Regions from separate parts of the Rhodococcus sp. NPDC059234 genome, predicted to be linked through region 3. Evidence: riboswitches for the same ligand, from Rfam matches in the RefSeq annotation. Region 3 holds a riboswitch; each other region holds the start of a gene.
The links. Region 3 has a riboswitch for S-adenosylmethionine ahead of ACFXGJ_RS03180 (bifunctional o-acetylhomoserine/o-acetylserine sulfhydrylase). Riboswitches for the same ligand answer to the same signal wherever they lie in the genome.

Region 1: it holds a riboswitch for S-adenosylmethionine, as region 3 does, so the genes downstream of both, ACFXGJ_RS15460 (aminotransferase class V-fold PLP-dependent enzyme) here and ACFXGJ_RS03180 (bifunctional o-acetylhomoserine/o-acetylserine sulfhydrylase) in region 3, are expected to answer to the same signal.
Region 2: it holds a riboswitch for S-adenosylmethionine, as region 3 does, so the genes downstream of both, ACFXGJ_RS06440 (ABC transporter substrate-binding protein) here and ACFXGJ_RS03180 (bifunctional o-acetylhomoserine/o-acetylserine sulfhydrylase) in region 3, are expected to answer to the same signal.

Annotation. Positions count from the first base shown of each region.
Region 1 is NZ_JBHZAH010000069.1:19,853-25,145, forward strand. It holds gene ACFXGJ_RS15450 (Ig-like domain-containing protein) at 1-1,232, opposite strand, end outside; gene ACFXGJ_RS15455 (hypothetical protein) at 1,753-2,145, shown strand; SAM riboswitch class IV at 2,124-2,237, shown strand; gene ACFXGJ_RS15460 (aminotransferase class V-fold PLP-dependent enzyme) at 2,287-3,582, shown strand; gene ACFXGJ_RS15465 (putative leader peptide) at 3,592-3,684, shown strand; gene ACFXGJ_RS15470 (hypothetical protein) at 3,772-4,353, shown strand; gene ACFXGJ_RS15475 (winged helix-turn-helix domain-containing protein) at 4,442-4,972, opposite strand; gene ACFXGJ_RS15480 (flavin reductase family protein) at 5,090-5,293, opposite strand, start outside.
Region 2 is NZ_JBHZAH010000018.1:53,214-58,506, forward strand. It holds gene ACFXGJ_RS06420 (flavin-containing monooxygenase) at 1-344, shown strand, start outside; gene ACFXGJ_RS06425 (SDR family NAD(P)-dependent oxidoreductase) at 341-1,177, shown strand; gene ACFXGJ_RS06430 (alpha/beta hydrolase) at 1,183-2,085, shown strand; gene ACFXGJ_RS06435 (glycine betaine ABC transporter substrate-binding protein) at 2,082-2,696, opposite strand; SAM riboswitch class I at 2,758-2,850, shown strand; gene ACFXGJ_RS06440 (ABC transporter substrate-binding protein) at 2,858-3,802, shown strand; gene ACFXGJ_RS06445 (ABC transporter ATP-binding protein) at 3,811-4,956, shown strand; gene ACFXGJ_RS06450 (ABC transporter permease) at 4,956-5,293, shown strand, end outside.
Region 3 is NZ_JBHZAH010000008.1:2,390-7,682, forward strand. It holds gene ACFXGJ_RS03170 (homoserine O-acetyltransferase) at 1-67, opposite strand, end outside; gene ACFXGJ_RS03175 (homoserine O-acetyltransferase) at 248-1,369, opposite strand; gene ACFXGJ_RS03180 (bifunctional o-acetylhomoserine/o-acetylserine sulfhydrylase) at 1,438-2,751, opposite strand; SAM riboswitch class IV at 2,887-3,004, opposite strand; gene ACFXGJ_RS03185 (amino acid permease) at 3,169-4,566, shown strand; gene ACFXGJ_RS03190 (cupredoxin domain-containing protein) at 4,628-4,984, shown strand.

The DNA of each region.
Region 1 (5,293 bases), on a different contig from region 3:
AGCGCGCTGCCCGCGACCCACTGGGCCCACGGCATGCTCCAGTCGCCGTTCTGCCACACCTCGAGCGGGGCGCCACCCGTGTTGCGGACCTCGACGACGTCACCCGGCTGGGAGAAGCCGAAGAACCACTGTGCGTTCTCGGGGTTGAGGTTCAGGCAGCCGTGCGAGACGTTCGTGTTGCCCTGAGCCCACACGCTCGACGCCAGTTCGTGGAGGTAGATGCCGTCGGTGCTGATCCGCGTCGCCCAGTTGATCGACTCCTTGTAGCCGAGCCGGGAGTTGATCGGCAGGCCGTACGTCGAGGAGTCCATGATCACCGGGTTCGACTTGTCCATCACCGTGTAGGTGCCCGGCTGCGTCCAGAACGAGAGCGTGGTGTTGCCGATCGTCTCGGTGCCGCCCCGCCCCATCGAGGTGGGCATCTCCCGGATCACCTGGCCGTTCTCGTAGACGGTGACCATCTTGGTGTTGTCGTCGGCGATCGACACGTGCGAGTCGCCGATCTTGAAGGCCACCTTCTCGTCCGACTGGCCGTAGAGGCCCTTGCCGAGCTGGGCACCGTAGATCTTCGCGTCCACCGACACGGTGGTGCCGGGCGCGTAGTAGTTCTGCGGGCGCCAGTGCGCGTTCTGGTCGTCCATCCAGTACCAGGAGCCCTGCACCGGGGGAGTGGTCGTGACCGTCAGTGCCTTCTCGGCCGCGGCCTTGTCGCCGATCTGCTCGTCGAAATGCGCGACCACCACCATGCCCACGCCGTACGTCGCGCCGTCCTTGATCGAGATGCCGCCGGTGGTGTTCAGATTCACGGCGGTCTGATTGCTCGGGGCGACCGTGGTGACGGTCGAGTCCTTCGTGGTGGCTACGCCGTCCTTGTCCACCGCCGCGACCGCGAGCTGGTACGTCTTGCCGTAGCCAAGCGGCTCTCCGGGCTTCCACGACGTCTTGTCCGGGGTGAGAATCCCGGGGATCACCTTGCCCTCGGGATTGGTCAGGGTGACCGACGTGATCGTGCCCTGCGCGACGTTGACCTGAACCGGGCTCAACGGGCTGACCGGGGTACCCGCATCCGCGGGGGTGACGGTCACGACGGCCGCGCTCTGCTTGGTGGTCGGGGCGGCGGCGGGGCCGTCCCCGGACTTGTCGCCGGTGGAGATCGTGCAGCCGGCGAGCGTCAGCGCTGCCACGACCACACACGTCACCGCGAGGGTCCTGCGCCGCAGGCGGGTAGCCATCATGCCTCCTCGAGTTCGAGCGGACACGATGCACCGCACGTCGGAACTGTCACCAGAATATCGGCGTTCGACAGCGCGTGCGTCTGCGGCGGTGATCGACAGGAAAAGCGCTGGCCAGGGGGAGGTCGGCGGGGATCGGGCTGCGGCTTGTCCGCCGATCGGGGGACAGCCGATTCATCCGATCCCGGGTCCAGCCGGTGGACAGACTCCGGCAGCGCCCGGCGCGATAGTTGATCCATGCCGGAAACGGCGACGGAATGCGGGTTCGGAACCCAGGCTCGGTGAGTTCTCGGTCACACCCGCTCGAGCGCACGATTCCGCCGGGCAGGCGGGTTGTCACGTGGAGAGGAAGTACACGAATGAACACATCAGCGATCGCACCATCGACGGGTCGGGCAGCGTCCGGGTACGGAGGGACGATGAGCACGGAGGAGATCAGGTTTCGGATCGACGCGATGTTCGCTCGCGACGAGGCCCCCTCGGTCCTCGGCGGGTCGGCAGTTCGGGCGGAGGGCGTCCGATGATCGAGCTCGGTTTGCGTTGTGGGCGAGGGGCATCGACGAGTGCGACGGGTGGATCGGCGCGTTCGCGTCGGGTGCTGTGCATCGGGGATCCTGCCGCGTTCGTCGCGGCGGCGCCGTGGCTGGCGAGTCGCGGACTGGAGGCGACCCACGTCCTCGACGGTGACCTACGCGAAGGTGAGGTGCTCGGCGCGCTCGCCACCGAGGACGTGCTCGACGGGCTGTGTACCGCCACCGAGGCCGCGGCCGTCCAGCGGGTGAGAGTGCTCGGCCTACCGCTGGCCGGGGTGCGCGACGTCGGCCGGTTCGAAGTCCCGGTGTCGAGCGGGTGGCTTGACAACGTGGCGGGCAGCCTGCAATTCTCTGGTCAGGTCATGAGTGCCAGCAGATAGCCCCGGCTTGCTGGCCGGCAACCCTCCACCGCGGTGGGGTGCCCCGGGTGACGACCTGGCCGCTGTCCGACCGGGCACGGCAAGCGCGGACTCGAAGCACAATCGCCGAATCGCTCGGGTCCCTGGACAAAGGGATGTTCCATGACTGCCGTTCTCTCCGCCGACACCTGTGCCACCGATGCGGTTCTCTCTGAAATCTGTTCTGCGACTGCACCTTTCGCTCAGGTTTCGGGGTCCGAGCTCACCGTTCCGCTCGCCGGCGGCGGTTCCTGCACGTACGCCAACTTCGACTACGCGGCCAGCGCCCCCGCCCTGGCGCAGGTGACCGAACGCGTGCAGGAACTGCTGCCGTACTACGCGAGCGTGCACCGCGGCGCCGGGTACGCGTCCCAGGTGTGCACCGCCAGCTACGAGGGCGCCCGCGAGGTGGTCGCGCGGTTCGTCGGTGCTCGTACGGACGACGTTGTGGTGTTCACCCGCAACACCACGGACTCCCTGAACCTGCTCGCGGGCTGCGTACCCGGCGAGACCGTGGTTCTGGACATCGAGCATCACGCAAACCTGTTGCCGTGGAAGCGAAACGGTGCCCGAGTTGTCGAGTCGGCCGACTCGGTCGAGGAGACGGTGCAGCGCATCGCCGCCGAACTCTGCTCCCGCCCGACCGCGCTGCTCGCGGTCACCGGGGCGTCCAACGTCACGGGCGAGGTGCTGCCGATCGCGCGACTGGCCGAGATCGCGCACCGCTGCGGGGCGCGGATCCTGGTCGACGCCGCCCAGTTGCTGCCGCATCGCCGCGTCGACATCGCCGCGCTCGGGGTCGACTACCTGGCGTTCTCCGGACACAAGCTGTACGCGCCGTTCGGCGCCGGAGCGCTGGTCGGGCGTGCCGACTGGCTCGATGCCGCGCAGCCCTACCTCGCCGGCGGGGGCGCCACCCGCGACGTCTCGGCGGCGGGCACGGTGGAGTGGGCGAGTGCCCCGCAGCGCCACGAGGCCGGCACCCCGAACGTGCTGGGCGTCGCTGCCCTCGCCGCGGCCTGCGAGACGCTCGCCGGGCTCGACTCCGCGGGCGCGGAGGAGCACGAGCGCGCCCTGTGCGAGCGGCTGACCGCCGGACTGAGCGCGGTCGCCGGTGTCCACGTGCTGCGAATCTGGTCGGACGCGCCTGACGCGGTCGGCATCGTCACCTTCACCGTCGACGGCGCCGAGCCGCGGGAGGTCGCCTCGTACCTGTCTGACCGGTACGGCATCGGCGTGCGCGACGGCCGGTTCTGCGCGCACCCGCTGCTGGCCCGGCTCGGTCGCCCCGAGGGGGCGGTCCGCGCCAGCCTCGGTCTCGGTAGCCACGCCGCGGACGTGGACCGACTGGTCACGGCCGTCGCGGAGTTCGTCTCCTCGCGCGCCGACGACCAGGCGACGCCTGCGCCCTCGCGGTAGCATCTGGGCATGGCATCCGTGACGACCGTGGCGATCGATGCCCAGTGGTGCCGTCGTCACGTGGATCTGTGCCGTACCGCGTCGGGAATGTGTTCGAGCTGAGGTCCGCCTCGAGCCCGTTCACTCCTCCCACGCACCCCGAGGACTGTCATGTCTGCCTATTCGCCTACCCGTATACCGCCGCTGCACGTGGCGGTCGAACTTTCCGGCGCCGGACACCACCCGGCGTCGGGCTCGCACACCGAATTCCGAATTCCCCTGGGGCTCAGTGACTACTGGGTCGATCTCACTGGGGCGCCCTTGGATCTGGTCGCCGAGCCGGCCACCGTCGTCCGGGTCCGGGCGCGCGACCTGCGCGAGGCTCAGTTGCGACGCGAGGCCGTTCGGGCCCGGGTCGCCGACGAGGGGCGCAACCCGGACTCGGTGACCGTGCTGCTCGACCTCGAGGTGTTGCTCGCCGACGATCATCGCAGCGCGCGAAGGGAACTCGCCCGACTCGACGCGAGTCTGGCCCGGCCGCGGGTACCGGACTCGATTTCCTACGTCGGCACCGCGCCGGGGCTTTCCGGGCTGATCGCCGACATCGGTGCCGCCGGCGTCGCCGACGGAGTCACCCTGCTGCCGCTGGTGCTCCCGCGGGTGCTGGACCGCGTTGTCGACGACGTCCTGCCCGACCTGCACGAGCGCGGTCTCACCAGGCCGTCGGAGATCCTCGGTGAGGTGCTGAGCCGGTTCGGATTGTCCACCGACAGAGCGGTTCTCGCCTCCTGACTCGGGGGAGTGTCGGGAGTCCTCGGTCGGTCCGGCCGACCGAGGGCCCCGGCGTCGCGATCGAACAGCGGGCGCGGGCGGGTGTGGGCTACGCCGCCGGTTCGGAGACGATGCGGACCCGGGGGTCGGGATCGAAGCGGTAGCCGGTGCCGCGCACCGTCGAGACCAGCCACCCGAAGCGGTCCAGTTTGGTCCGCACGCGCGAGACGTGCACGTCGACGCTGCGGCCGGGCCGCTCCCTGTCGCCCAGGGTGCCGCTGAGCTCGAGCAGGCGTCGACGCGACACCACCACCCGGGGCCGTCGCGCGAGATGCGAGAGAATCTCGAATTCGGTGTGGCTCAACGAGACCGGACGCCCGTGCAGGAGCACCTGGCGGGCGGGCAGATCGATCAGCAGCGGCGCGTCCGAACTGGGCCGGCGCTCGGCTGCCGCCGCGGGCGTGACGGCGTCCACCCGTGCCCGGGTGCTGACCCCGGGCACGATGTCCTGGGCGGCGGCACGCAGTGCGTTGGCCAGCGAGATCAACTGCTGACGATCGGCCGAGCCGGGGTTCGAGAACTGCAGTGTGAGAACGAGATCGGATGTCGAATTCTGCTGTCCGACGGAAGAAACGGTCATGACGGCTCCAGGCGGAGGGTAGGGGAGGGTGCGGCGGTCGTCGTCAACGACAGCCGCGACACTCCCGTCCGTAGCCGCTGGCGTGCCCGGGGCGGGGCGTGGTCGGGCGGGGGTTGCTCATTCGCCCAGCGGGGTGGGGCGGTAGTACCGGCCGTCGTGGTAGAGCAGCGGGGCCGCGGCGGCCTCCGCGTCGTCCTCGTCGTGAACGCGGGTGACGAGCCCGATGACCAGGGTGTGGTCGCCGATCGGAATCAGCTGGTGCACGGTGGTGCGCAACCAGATCGGTGTGCCGTGCAGCACCGGTTCGCCGGTGTCGAGGCG
Region 2 (5,293 bases), on a different contig from region 3:
AGCTCAACTACGTGGTCGACGCGATCGAGACCATCGAACGCCATGGCATCGGCACCGTCGAGGTCCGGCAGGAGGCGCAGGACGAGTACAACAAGGACCTGCAGGACAAGCTCGCGAGCAGCGTCTGGAACAACGGCGGCTGCGCCAGCTGGTACCTCGACAAGCACGGCAACAACACCACGCTGTGGCCCGGCTTCACCTTCGAGTTCCGTAACATCACGCGCAAGTTCGACCTCGCCGCCTACGACAGCGTGGCCGTGAAGGACCTGCCGACCGTCGCCGGCGACGAGATCGCCGCAGAGATCGCCCACGACATCGACGACGAGAAGGTTGCAGCAGAATGAGCGAGTTCACCGGCAAGGTAGTGGTCATCACGGGCGCGGGCTCGGGCATCGGACGCGCGCTCGCACTCGACCTCGCGGGGCGGGGCGCCCGGCTGGCCCTGTCCGACATGGACAGCGCCGGTCTCGCGGAGACCGTCCGCCAGGTCACCGCGCTCGGCGCGGAGGTCCGGTCCGACCACCTCGACGTCACCCAGCGCGAGGCCGTGTTCGAGTACGCCGCAGCGGTGGCAGCACATTTCGGCAAGGTCAACCAGGTCTACAACAACGCGGGCATCGCGTACCACGGCGAGTTCGAGAAGTCCGAGTTCAAGGACTTCGAAAGGGTCATGGACGTCGACTTCTGGGGAGTCGTCAACGGCACCAAGGCCTTCCTGCCGCACCTCATCGCCTCCGGCGACGGTCACCTGATCAACATCTCGAGCCTGTTCGGCCTGCTGTCGATGCCCGGCCAGACCGCGTACAACTCCGCGAAGTTCGCGGTCCGCGGCTTCACCGAGGCACTGCGCGAGGAGATGCTCATCGCCAAGCACCCGGTGAAGGTGACCTGCGTGCACCCCGGCGGCATCAAGACCGCGATCGCCCGCAACGCGACCGCCGGACCCGGCGAGGACCTGGCCACCTTCGCCGAGTTCTTCGACAAGAAGCTCGCCCGGACCACACCCGAGGAGGCGGCCAAGACCATCGTCGGCGGCGTGCGCAAGAGCAAGCCGCGCGTGCTCATCGGTCTCGACGCGAAGGCGCTCGACGCCTGGGTCCGCCTGGTGGGCCCGAGCTACCAGCGCATCGTCGCGATCGTGGCGGGGCGAGTCCTGCCCAAGTCCTCGGCGAAGTAGCCGACGTGCCGTACCTTCCACGGCCGTTGGTCGCCGCCAACCTCGGCGCATTCTACCGGCTCGCACTGCACTCGACGATGCCCGCACCGGTGGCCCGAAGGCTGCTCGACGCGGGTTCGGTGCTGCAGACCCTGCCGTCGGGCACGGTGGTCCGTCCGACCACCCTGGCCGGCCGCCGGGTCGAACGGGTGACGGTCGGCGCCACCGAACGCCCCACCGCGGTGCTCTACCTGCACGGTGGCGGGTACACGCTCGGTTCGCTCGCCACCCACCGGTCGCTCGCCGCGCACGTGGCCGGCGCGAGCGAGGCCGCCGTCTACGTGCTCGACTACCGGTTGGCGCCGGAGAACCCGTACCCGGCGGCGCTCGACGATGCGATCGACGCCTACCTGGAACTGCTCGTCGAGCACGGATACCGCGCCGATCAGGTTGCGATCGCCGGCGATTCGGCAGGCGGGGGGCTGTCGCTGGCCGCCGCCCGCGCCCTGATCGACCGGCACGGCGTGCGCGCGGCTGCACTCGGGCTGATCGCACCCTGGGTGGATCCGGGGGCCCGGGACGCACCGTTCGATCGGGACCTGGTGGTGAACACCGCATGGTCGTTCGCCGCCGCGCGGGCGTATCTCGGCGACGGCGACCCCGCCGACCCCGGCTACGCGCCGCTGCTCGGCGACATGTCGGGCCTGCCACCGACGATCGTGCACGTCGGCACCACCGAGGTGCTCTACCCACAGGTGGTGACGTTGGTCGAAAAGCTGCGCGCGGCAGGCGTTCCGGTCGACTACACCGAGTACCCGACGCTGTGGCACGTCGCGCACCTGCAGGCGTCGATCGTGCGGGAGGCCGACACCGCGGTGCGTGAGCTCGGCGGCTTCCTCGGCAGGGCGCTGACGGGGGTTCGGGCCTAACGCGCGCCGAGCCAGTCCGCGGCGGCCTGGTCCGCGGTGCGCTCACCGCTGCGCACCGCATCCCCCATCTGCGCCAGCTCCGCCGAGGTCAACTCGCCCGCAACAACGTTGAGCGCCTTCACCTGAGCGGCGGTCAGCACGCCCGAGCGCATGAGCGGCACCACGTTCTGCGCCGGCTCCGCACTGCCCGCCTCGCCCGCCTCGCCGCTGCCCGGTTCCTGCGCCATACCGTAGTCGGACACCGACAGACCCGCCGGGAGCGAACGGTTCAGCTCCTCGAACACCGCGTCCGACTCCGTCGCGGTGGCACCGGGATGCAGTCGCTCGAGCAGTCGTCCCGTGTACTCGGGCACCAGCGTCACCGCGCCCGAGTCGAGTGCGGTGAGGTCCTCCCCCGCGGCCAGACCGAGCCGGGTGTCGACCGGGGATCCGGTGCCCCGAAGCACGCCCGCGTAGATCTCGGCCAGCACCCTGCTCTCCGCGGCCTGCCCCGACCCGACGGTGATCGAGGGCAGCGGAGGCGGGCCGTCGAGACCCGAGTCACCCGACGAACAGCCCGAAAGCAGTACCGCGACCACGGCGACCGCGCCGGCCCACAGTCGTGAGTTCATCGCGCGCCACGCTCCTTCGGTCACCGTGCAAATGTCGTACCCATCGTTACACTGAGCGCGAACACCATCTCGAGCGGCCGAGAGATCCGGCTTGACGACGCCGCAGCAACCAGTCCCGAACATGGGCGGGTGCTAACGCCGGAACCGATGGAAGGATGCCGATGCCGCTCTCCCCCCGCCTCTCGATCGCCGTCGTTGCGGCCGCCCTGGCGCTGACCACCGTCGCGGCCTGCGGCAACTCCGACCCGCTGGCGAGCGGCGGCAGCGGCAGCTCCGACCCCAACGCGATCATCGTGGGGTCGGCCAACTTCCCCGAGTCCGAGACGGTCGCGAACATCTACGCGGAGGCCTTGAAGGCCAACGGCTTCGACGTGAGCACGAAGCTGAACATCGGCAGCCGCGAGGCCTACGTGCCCGCGGTCAAGGACGGCTCGATCGACGTGATCCCCGACTACACGGGCAACCTGCTGCAGTACCTCGACAAGGACGCCACCGCGACCGCCGCCGCCGACGTGGATGCCACGCTGACCGCCGCCCTGGGCCCCGACCTGGCGATCACCACCCCGGCACCCGCAGAGGACAAGGACGCCGTCGTGGTCACCCGGGGCACCGCCGACCAGTGGCAACTGACCTCCATCGCCGACCTCGCCCCGCACTCCGCGGAGGTGAAGTTCGGGGCGCCTGCCGAGTTCCAGGAGCGCTCGGTGGGCCTGCCCGGCCTGAAGGAGAACTACGGGCTGGACGTCAGCCCCGGAAACTTCGTGCCGATCGCCGACGGCGGTGGACCGGCGACCGTGCGGGCACTGGCCGACGGAAAGGTCACCGCGGCGAACATCTTCACCACCTCGCCCGCCATCGCGGCGAACAACTTCGTCGTCCTCGCCGACCCGAAGAACAACTTCCCCGCCCAGAACGTGGTGCCGCTACTGCGGGCGAGCAAGAAGTCCGAGAAGCTCACGGCCGTCCTGGACGCCGTCTCGGCCAAGCTCACCACCGAACAACTTGTCGCACTCAATGATTCGGTGTCCGGCAGCGCGAAGACCGAGCCCGCCGCAGCCGCCTCCCAGTGGGTGACCGCCCAGGGGCTCGACAAGCCGGTCTCCTAGGGGCGGCCGTGATCAGTTTCGAGTCGGTCACCAAGCGCTACCCGGACGGCACCACCGCCGTCGACGGCCTCGACCTGACCATCGACGCCGAATCCTTCACCGTGTTCGTCGGCCCGTCCGGATGCGGCAAGACCACCTCCATGCGGATGATCAACCGGATGATCACCCCGACCGCAGGCACCGTCACGGTGAACGGCCGGGACGTCGCCAACACCGACGTCGTCGAGCTGCGTCTCGGCATCGGCTACGTCATCCAGGGCGCCGGACTGCTCCCGCACCGCACGGTGATCGACAACGTCGCGACCGTCCCGGTGCTGCGCGGCGATTCGCGCCGCGCCGCTCGCAGGGCCGCACTCGAGGTACTCGAGCGGGTGGGACTCGACCCAGCGCTCGCGGGGCGTTATCCCGCGCAACTGTCCGGCGGGCAGCAGCAGCGCGTGGGGGTCGCCCGCGCCCTGGCCGCGGACCCGCCGATCCTGTTGATGGACGAGCCGTTCAGTGCCGTCGACCCGGTGGTCCGCGAGGACCTGCAGGCCGAGATGCGGCGATTGCAGGCGGACCTGCGCAAGACCATCGTGTTCGTCACCCACGACATCGACGAGGCGGTCAAGCTCGGCGACCGGGTCGCGGTGTTCGGTCCGCACGGCCGGTTGCAGCAGTACGCGCCGCCCCAGACGGTGCTCGCCTCCCCGGCAACGGACTTCGTGGCGGCCTTCGTCGGCCGCGACCGGGGTTATCGCGGACTGTCGTTCCGCGCCGCCGACCAGGTGCCGCTGCACGAGATCCGCACCGCCACCGAGGCCGAACTCCCCGCGCTTCGACTCGACCAGGGCGAGTGGGTACTCGTGGTCACCGACGTCGGCGCCCCGCTGGGCTGGATCGACGTCACCGGTGTCGAAGGTATCCGCGCGGGCAACTCGCTCTTCGACAGCACCGCGGCCGGCGGTTCGCTGTTCGCCCGGGGCGGCGACCTGCGTCAGGCCTTGGACGCGGCGATCTCCTCTCCTTCGGGAATCGGTGTCGCCGTGGACGACTCGGGCACTGTGGTCGGCGGCATCCACGGCTCGGAGGTCATCCGCAAGCTGGCCGAGCAGCGTCAGGCCGAGGACCGGGAACGGGGCAGACACTTCTTCGACGGCGAAACGGTCGGCTGATGCGCTGGCTGATCGACAACTTCTCCTATGTCGTCGACCTCACCAAGACGCACCTGTACCTCGCGCTGGTACCGCTGCTGATCGGTCTCGTCCTGGCCGTGCCGGTCGGCACGGCCATCCGCAACGTCCCGTGGCTGCGCAAGACGACGACGACCATCGCCTCGGTAGCGTTCACCATCCCGTCGCTGGCCCTGTTCGTCACCGTCCCAACCGTCTTCGGCCTGAGCATCCTCGACCCGCTGAACGTGGTGATCGCGCTCGCGATCTACTCGACCGCGCTGCTGGTCCGGGCGGTGCCCGAGGCTCTCGACTCGGTACCGGCCGACGTGATCGACTC
Region 3 (5,293 bases):
CGAGGGTGACGTCGGGCAGGACCTCGCCGCTCTCGAGCCGCAGCGAACCGATGTCGGCGGTGGTCAGGCGACCGTCGGTCGGAGGGAAGGGGAGCGCTCGAGCCGGGTCAGGCCCTCCGCCGTCGGGTCGAGAATCGAGTGTCGAGTCGGGACGGATCACGGGCGACGGCACGCCACCGAGCTTACCGATCCGGTATCCGTCGAACGGGGGACATCGACCGGCGTGCCGGTCGAACACGCCGACGAATCAGCGCCGTTCCGAAGCCGGGCGGAACCGCGCGGCCGGGCCCGAGCGCCCGGCCCTGGCCAGAGCCATGGTGTCCCCGAGCAGGCTGGTGACCCAGTCGGCCTCGGTGAGGAAACCGTCGTGGCCGTCCTTCGAGTGCACCACCCGCACCGGACCCGAGCCCGCGAGATGAGTCGCCAGCTCTTCCTGCTGCCACAGCGGGTACAGACGGTCGGAGTCGACGCCGCCGACGATCACCGGGACCGGCGTCGACGCCAGCGCGGCCTCGACTCCGCCCCGTCCGCGACCGACGTCGTGCCGATTCATCGCCTCGGTGAGCAGCACGTAGGTGCCGGGGTCGAAGCGCGCGACCAACTTGTCGGCCTGGTGCTCGAGGTAGCTCTGCACCGCGTACCGGCCGCCCCGCCACGGGTCTTCGCCGTGCTGCGAGGAGTTCGCGAACCGCGCGTCCAGCTCGTCCTCGGTGCGATAGGTCAGGTGCGCGATCCGGCGGGCGATGGCCAGCCCGGTCCGTGGTGCTCGCCCGGTGCCGTGGTAGTCGCCGCCCTGCCAGTCCGGGTCGGCCTCGATCGCGGCGATCTGGGTGGTCTGGGTGCCGATCTGATCGGCCGTGGCCCGAGCGCCGACAGCCAGGATCAGGGCGGAGGCGACTCGGTCGGGATGCTCGACGATCCACTCGAGTGCCCGCATGCCGCCCATCGATCCGCCGATCACCGAGGCGATCCGCTCGATGCCGAGGGTGTCGGCCAGTGCGACCTCGGCCGCGACCTGGTCGCGGATGGAGATCTCCGGGAACCGCGAACCCCACGGGCGTCCCTCGGCGTCCAGGGACGCCGGCCCGGTGCTGCCGCGGCAACCGCCGAGCACGTTGGTGGCGAGCACGCACCACTCGTTGGTGTCGATCGGAGCGCCCGGGCCGATCATTCCGTCCCACCATCCGGGGGAGGGGTGATCGCTGTCGGCGGGACCGGTGACGTGGGAGTCCCCGGTCAGTGCGTGCTCGACGAGCACGACGTTGTCGCGGGTGGGGCTGAGCTCGCCCCAGGCCTGCACGGCGAGAACGACGTCATCGATGACGGCGCCGTTCTCGAGCGTCACGGGACCGACCGGGACGCTCGTCAGCCGCCCGTCCGGCGTCGGGAATCCTTCAGGAGTCCCGGCCGGACGGGCGCCCGATACGGAGCTGAGGGTCAAGACGCAGCCGCCGCGAAGCCGGTCTCGAGGTCGGCCAGGATGTCGTCGATTCCTTCGATGCCCACGGCCAGCCGGACGAGCCCGGGCGTGACACCGGACGCGAGCTGCTCCTCGGGGGACAGCTGCGCGTGGGTGGTCGAGGCGGGGTGGATCACGAGAGAACGCACATCGCCGATGTTAGCGACGTGACTGTGCAGGGTCAGGGCGTTGACGAACTTCTTTCCCGCCTCGGCGCCACCCGCCAGCTCGAACGCCACGATCGCGCCCGCGCCCTTCGGTGCGATCTGTCGCGCGCGCTCGTGCCACGGCGAACTCGGCAGGCCCGCGTAGGCCACCGCGGTGACGTCCGGCCGCGCCTCGAGGAACTCGGCGACCCGCTGCGCATTCGCCACGTGCCGCTCGACACGCAGGCTCAGGGTCTCGATGCCCTGGCTGATGAGGAACGCGTTGAACGGGGACACCGCGGCCCCGACGTCGCGGAGCAGCTGCACGCGCGCCTTGAGTGCGTAGGCGGGCGCGCCGAGGTCCGCGAACACGACGCCGTGGTAGCTGGCGTCCGGGGTGGTGAAGTTCGGGTGCCGGCCCTGCGTCCAGTCGAACGTTCCGCCGTCGACGATGACGCCCGCGATCGCGGTGCCGTGGCCGCCGAGGTACTTCGTGGCCGAGTGCACCACGATGTCGGCCCCGTGCGAGAGCGGCTGGATCAGGTAGGGCGTCGCGACCGTGTTGTCGACGATCAGCGGAATGCCGTTCTCGTGCGCGACCGCCGAGATCCCGGGAAGGTCGAGCACGTCGTTGCGCGGGTTGGAGATGGTCTCGCCGAAGAACGCCCTGGTGTTCGGCTTGATCGCCGACCGCCACTGCTCGAGGTCGTCCGGGTCCTCGACGAACTCGACGGTGATGCCCAGCTTGGGCAGCGTGTAGTTGAAGAGGTTGTACGTGCCGCCGTACAGACGCGGGCTCGCCACGATGTGGTCGCCCGCCTCCGCCAGGTTCAGGATGGCGAACGTCGACGCGGCCTGGCCGGACGACAGCAGCAGCGCCGCGACGCCGCCCTCGAGTGCCGCGATCCGCTGCTCGACCGCGTCCTGGGTCGGGTTCATGATCCGGGTGTAGATGTTGCCCGGCTCGGCGAGACCGAACAGCGCCGCGGCGTGATCGGTGTTGTCGAAGGTGTACGACGTGGTCTGGTAGATCGGAAGCGCACGCGCCTTGGTGGTCGCGTCCGAGGTCTGACCGGCGTGGATCTGCTTGGTCTCGAAGCTCCAGCTCGAGGTCGGATCGGCCGAGGCAGGGGTGTTCTCGCTCATGGGTCGTCTACTCCAGTGAGAGTGGGGGAGTGTGGCGCATCGGAGGCGCCGAATGACAGATGAGGACTATCTGCGACAACAACACATGGTGAACCTCCGTCGGGTCGTGGCCCTGTTTGTGGGTCCGTCCCAGCGGACCCGCGCTTGTCATCCGAACTGTCGTTCGGAAAACCAGGTCATCACCCGGGGCACCCCACCGCGGATGGAGGGTTGCCGGCCAGCGAGCCGGGGCTTGACGCTGACACTCATGACCTGGCGCCGATCTTAGCGGCACCGGTCGCGTCGGCGGACAGTTGGCCCCCGGTACCGAACGTCGGCAGACAGCCGAAACTCCGCTCGACCTCGTGTGACCTGCATTACAGCACTACACTGCTCGGCGCACATTGAACGTTTGATCGTCCGGCTGGGAGACCCACAGTGAAAGACGCCGCCACGGCGCTGACCCGGGGTCTGACCGCCCGACACATCCGATTCATCGCCCTCGGCTCGGCGATCGGCACCGGGCTGTTCTACGGCTCGGCCGGAGCGATCCAGAAGGCGGGACCTGCGGTCCTGCTCGCGTACGTGATCGGCGGCGCCGCGGTGTACCTCGTGCTGCGCTCGCTCGGTGAGATGGCGGTGCGCAATCCGGTGTCCGGCTCGTTTGGCGAGTACGCCGGCAGGCACCTCGGCCCGCTCGCCGGTTTCCTCACCGGCTGGACGTACACGTTCGAGATGATCGTGGTGTGCCTGGCGGACGTCACCGCGTTCGGCGTCTACATGGGGTTCTGGTTCCCCGACGTGCCGCGGTGGATCTGGGTGCTGGCCATCGTGTTCTTCATCGGCGCACTGAACCTGTTGAGCGTCAAGGTGTTCGGGGAACTCGAGTTCTGGTTCACCCTCGTCAAGGTGGGTGCGATCGTGGCGATGATCGCGGCAGGCGTGGCGATCCTGATCTTCGGATTCGGCGTGCACGACACCGAGCCGGCGGTCAGCAACCTATGGGCCGACGGGGGATTCTTCGCAACCGGGTTCGGCGGGTTCGTGGCCTGCTTCGCGATCGTGGTGTTCGCGTTCGGCGGCACCGAGATCATCGGGATCACCGCGGGCGAGGCGGAGGACCCGGCCCGCACGATCCCGCGCGCGGTGAACACCGTGCCGCTGCGGATCATGCTGTTCTACGTCGCGACCCTCGCGGTGATCATGGCGATCAGCCCGTGGCAGACCATCGGCACCGAGGGCAGCCCGTTCGTGCAGATCTTCGAGGGACTCGGGATCGGTCCGGCCGCGAGCGTCCTCAACGTCGTCGTCATCACCGCCGCGCTGTCGGCGATCAACAGCGACATCTTCGGCGCCGGCCGGATGATGTACGGCATGGCTCAGCGGGGTCAGGCCCCCGCGGCGATGACGAGGGTCTCCCGCGCCGGTGTGCCGTGGCTGACGGTGGTCGTGATGACGGTGGCGATGCTGGTCGCGGTGCTGCTCAACTACCTGATCCCGGAGAGCGTGTTCCTGGTCATCGCGTCGATCGCCACGTTCGCGACCGTCTTCGTCTGGGTGATGATCCTGCTGTCGCAGTACCGGGCCCGTCGACGGATGAGTGCCGACGAGGCCGCTGCACTGAAGTTCCCGGTGCCGCTGTGGCCGTACGGGCAGCTGGTCGCCCTTGGCTTTCTCGGGTTCGTGGTCGTGGTGCTCGCCTTCGACGCCGACACCCGCGTGGCGCTCGTCGTCGGCGCGGTGTGGCTGGCGATCCTTGCCCTCGCGTACCGCCGGTTCCTCCGGCCGCGGCTCTCCGCGTCGCCCGAACCCGTCCCGGCGGACCGGGTCGCCTGACCGCCGTTTCTCGACCGCTCGCGGCAGTCGGAGCGGGTCGTCGATGGCCTACGCTGGAGCGATGAAGACAGCCGCGCGGGTGCTCGTCGCCGGAATCGTTGTGGCCGCCGGTGTTTCGGGGTGCAGTAGTTCGTCGACGTCCAGTACGTCCGCGCCGGCGTCCGGAGCGGTGGTCGAGGTCGCGCACATGGCGTTCACGCCGAACACGATCACCGTCGCTGCGGGCGAGACGGTGACGTGGAAGTTCGACGACCGCGGCACCCCGCACGACGTGGTCGGTGTCGGCGACGCGAAGTCGGTGCTGCACAGCGCGCCGATGAAGGAGGGCACCTTCAGCTTCACCTTCACCCAGCCCGGCACCTACCAGTACCTGTGCACGTTCCACCCGGACATGCGCGGGACGGTCGTCGTGCGCTGACCGCGCGGTGGATCGGCCGTCGGCCGTGGTCGGCCCGCGTAGGGAACCGCTAGTGTGTGACGTGTCGCATACTCTCCGTTGCGCTCCGCCTGCGGGTCGGGGGCCGGAGCGGTGGGGGCCGAACCCCTGAAAGTTACCGGACAGTAGGATGTCCGTCCCTCTGGGGCACGCGTCGCGGGCGGGGGCGCTAGCAGTACGCTCGTCTTGTTTAGTGCGGAAACCTCGGGTTTGCGCGCGTTGTATAGGTTTACTGATGAGTCGTTTGCGGTCCGCCCACAAAGTGCGACCGTAGACCGTGTGACCAGGGGA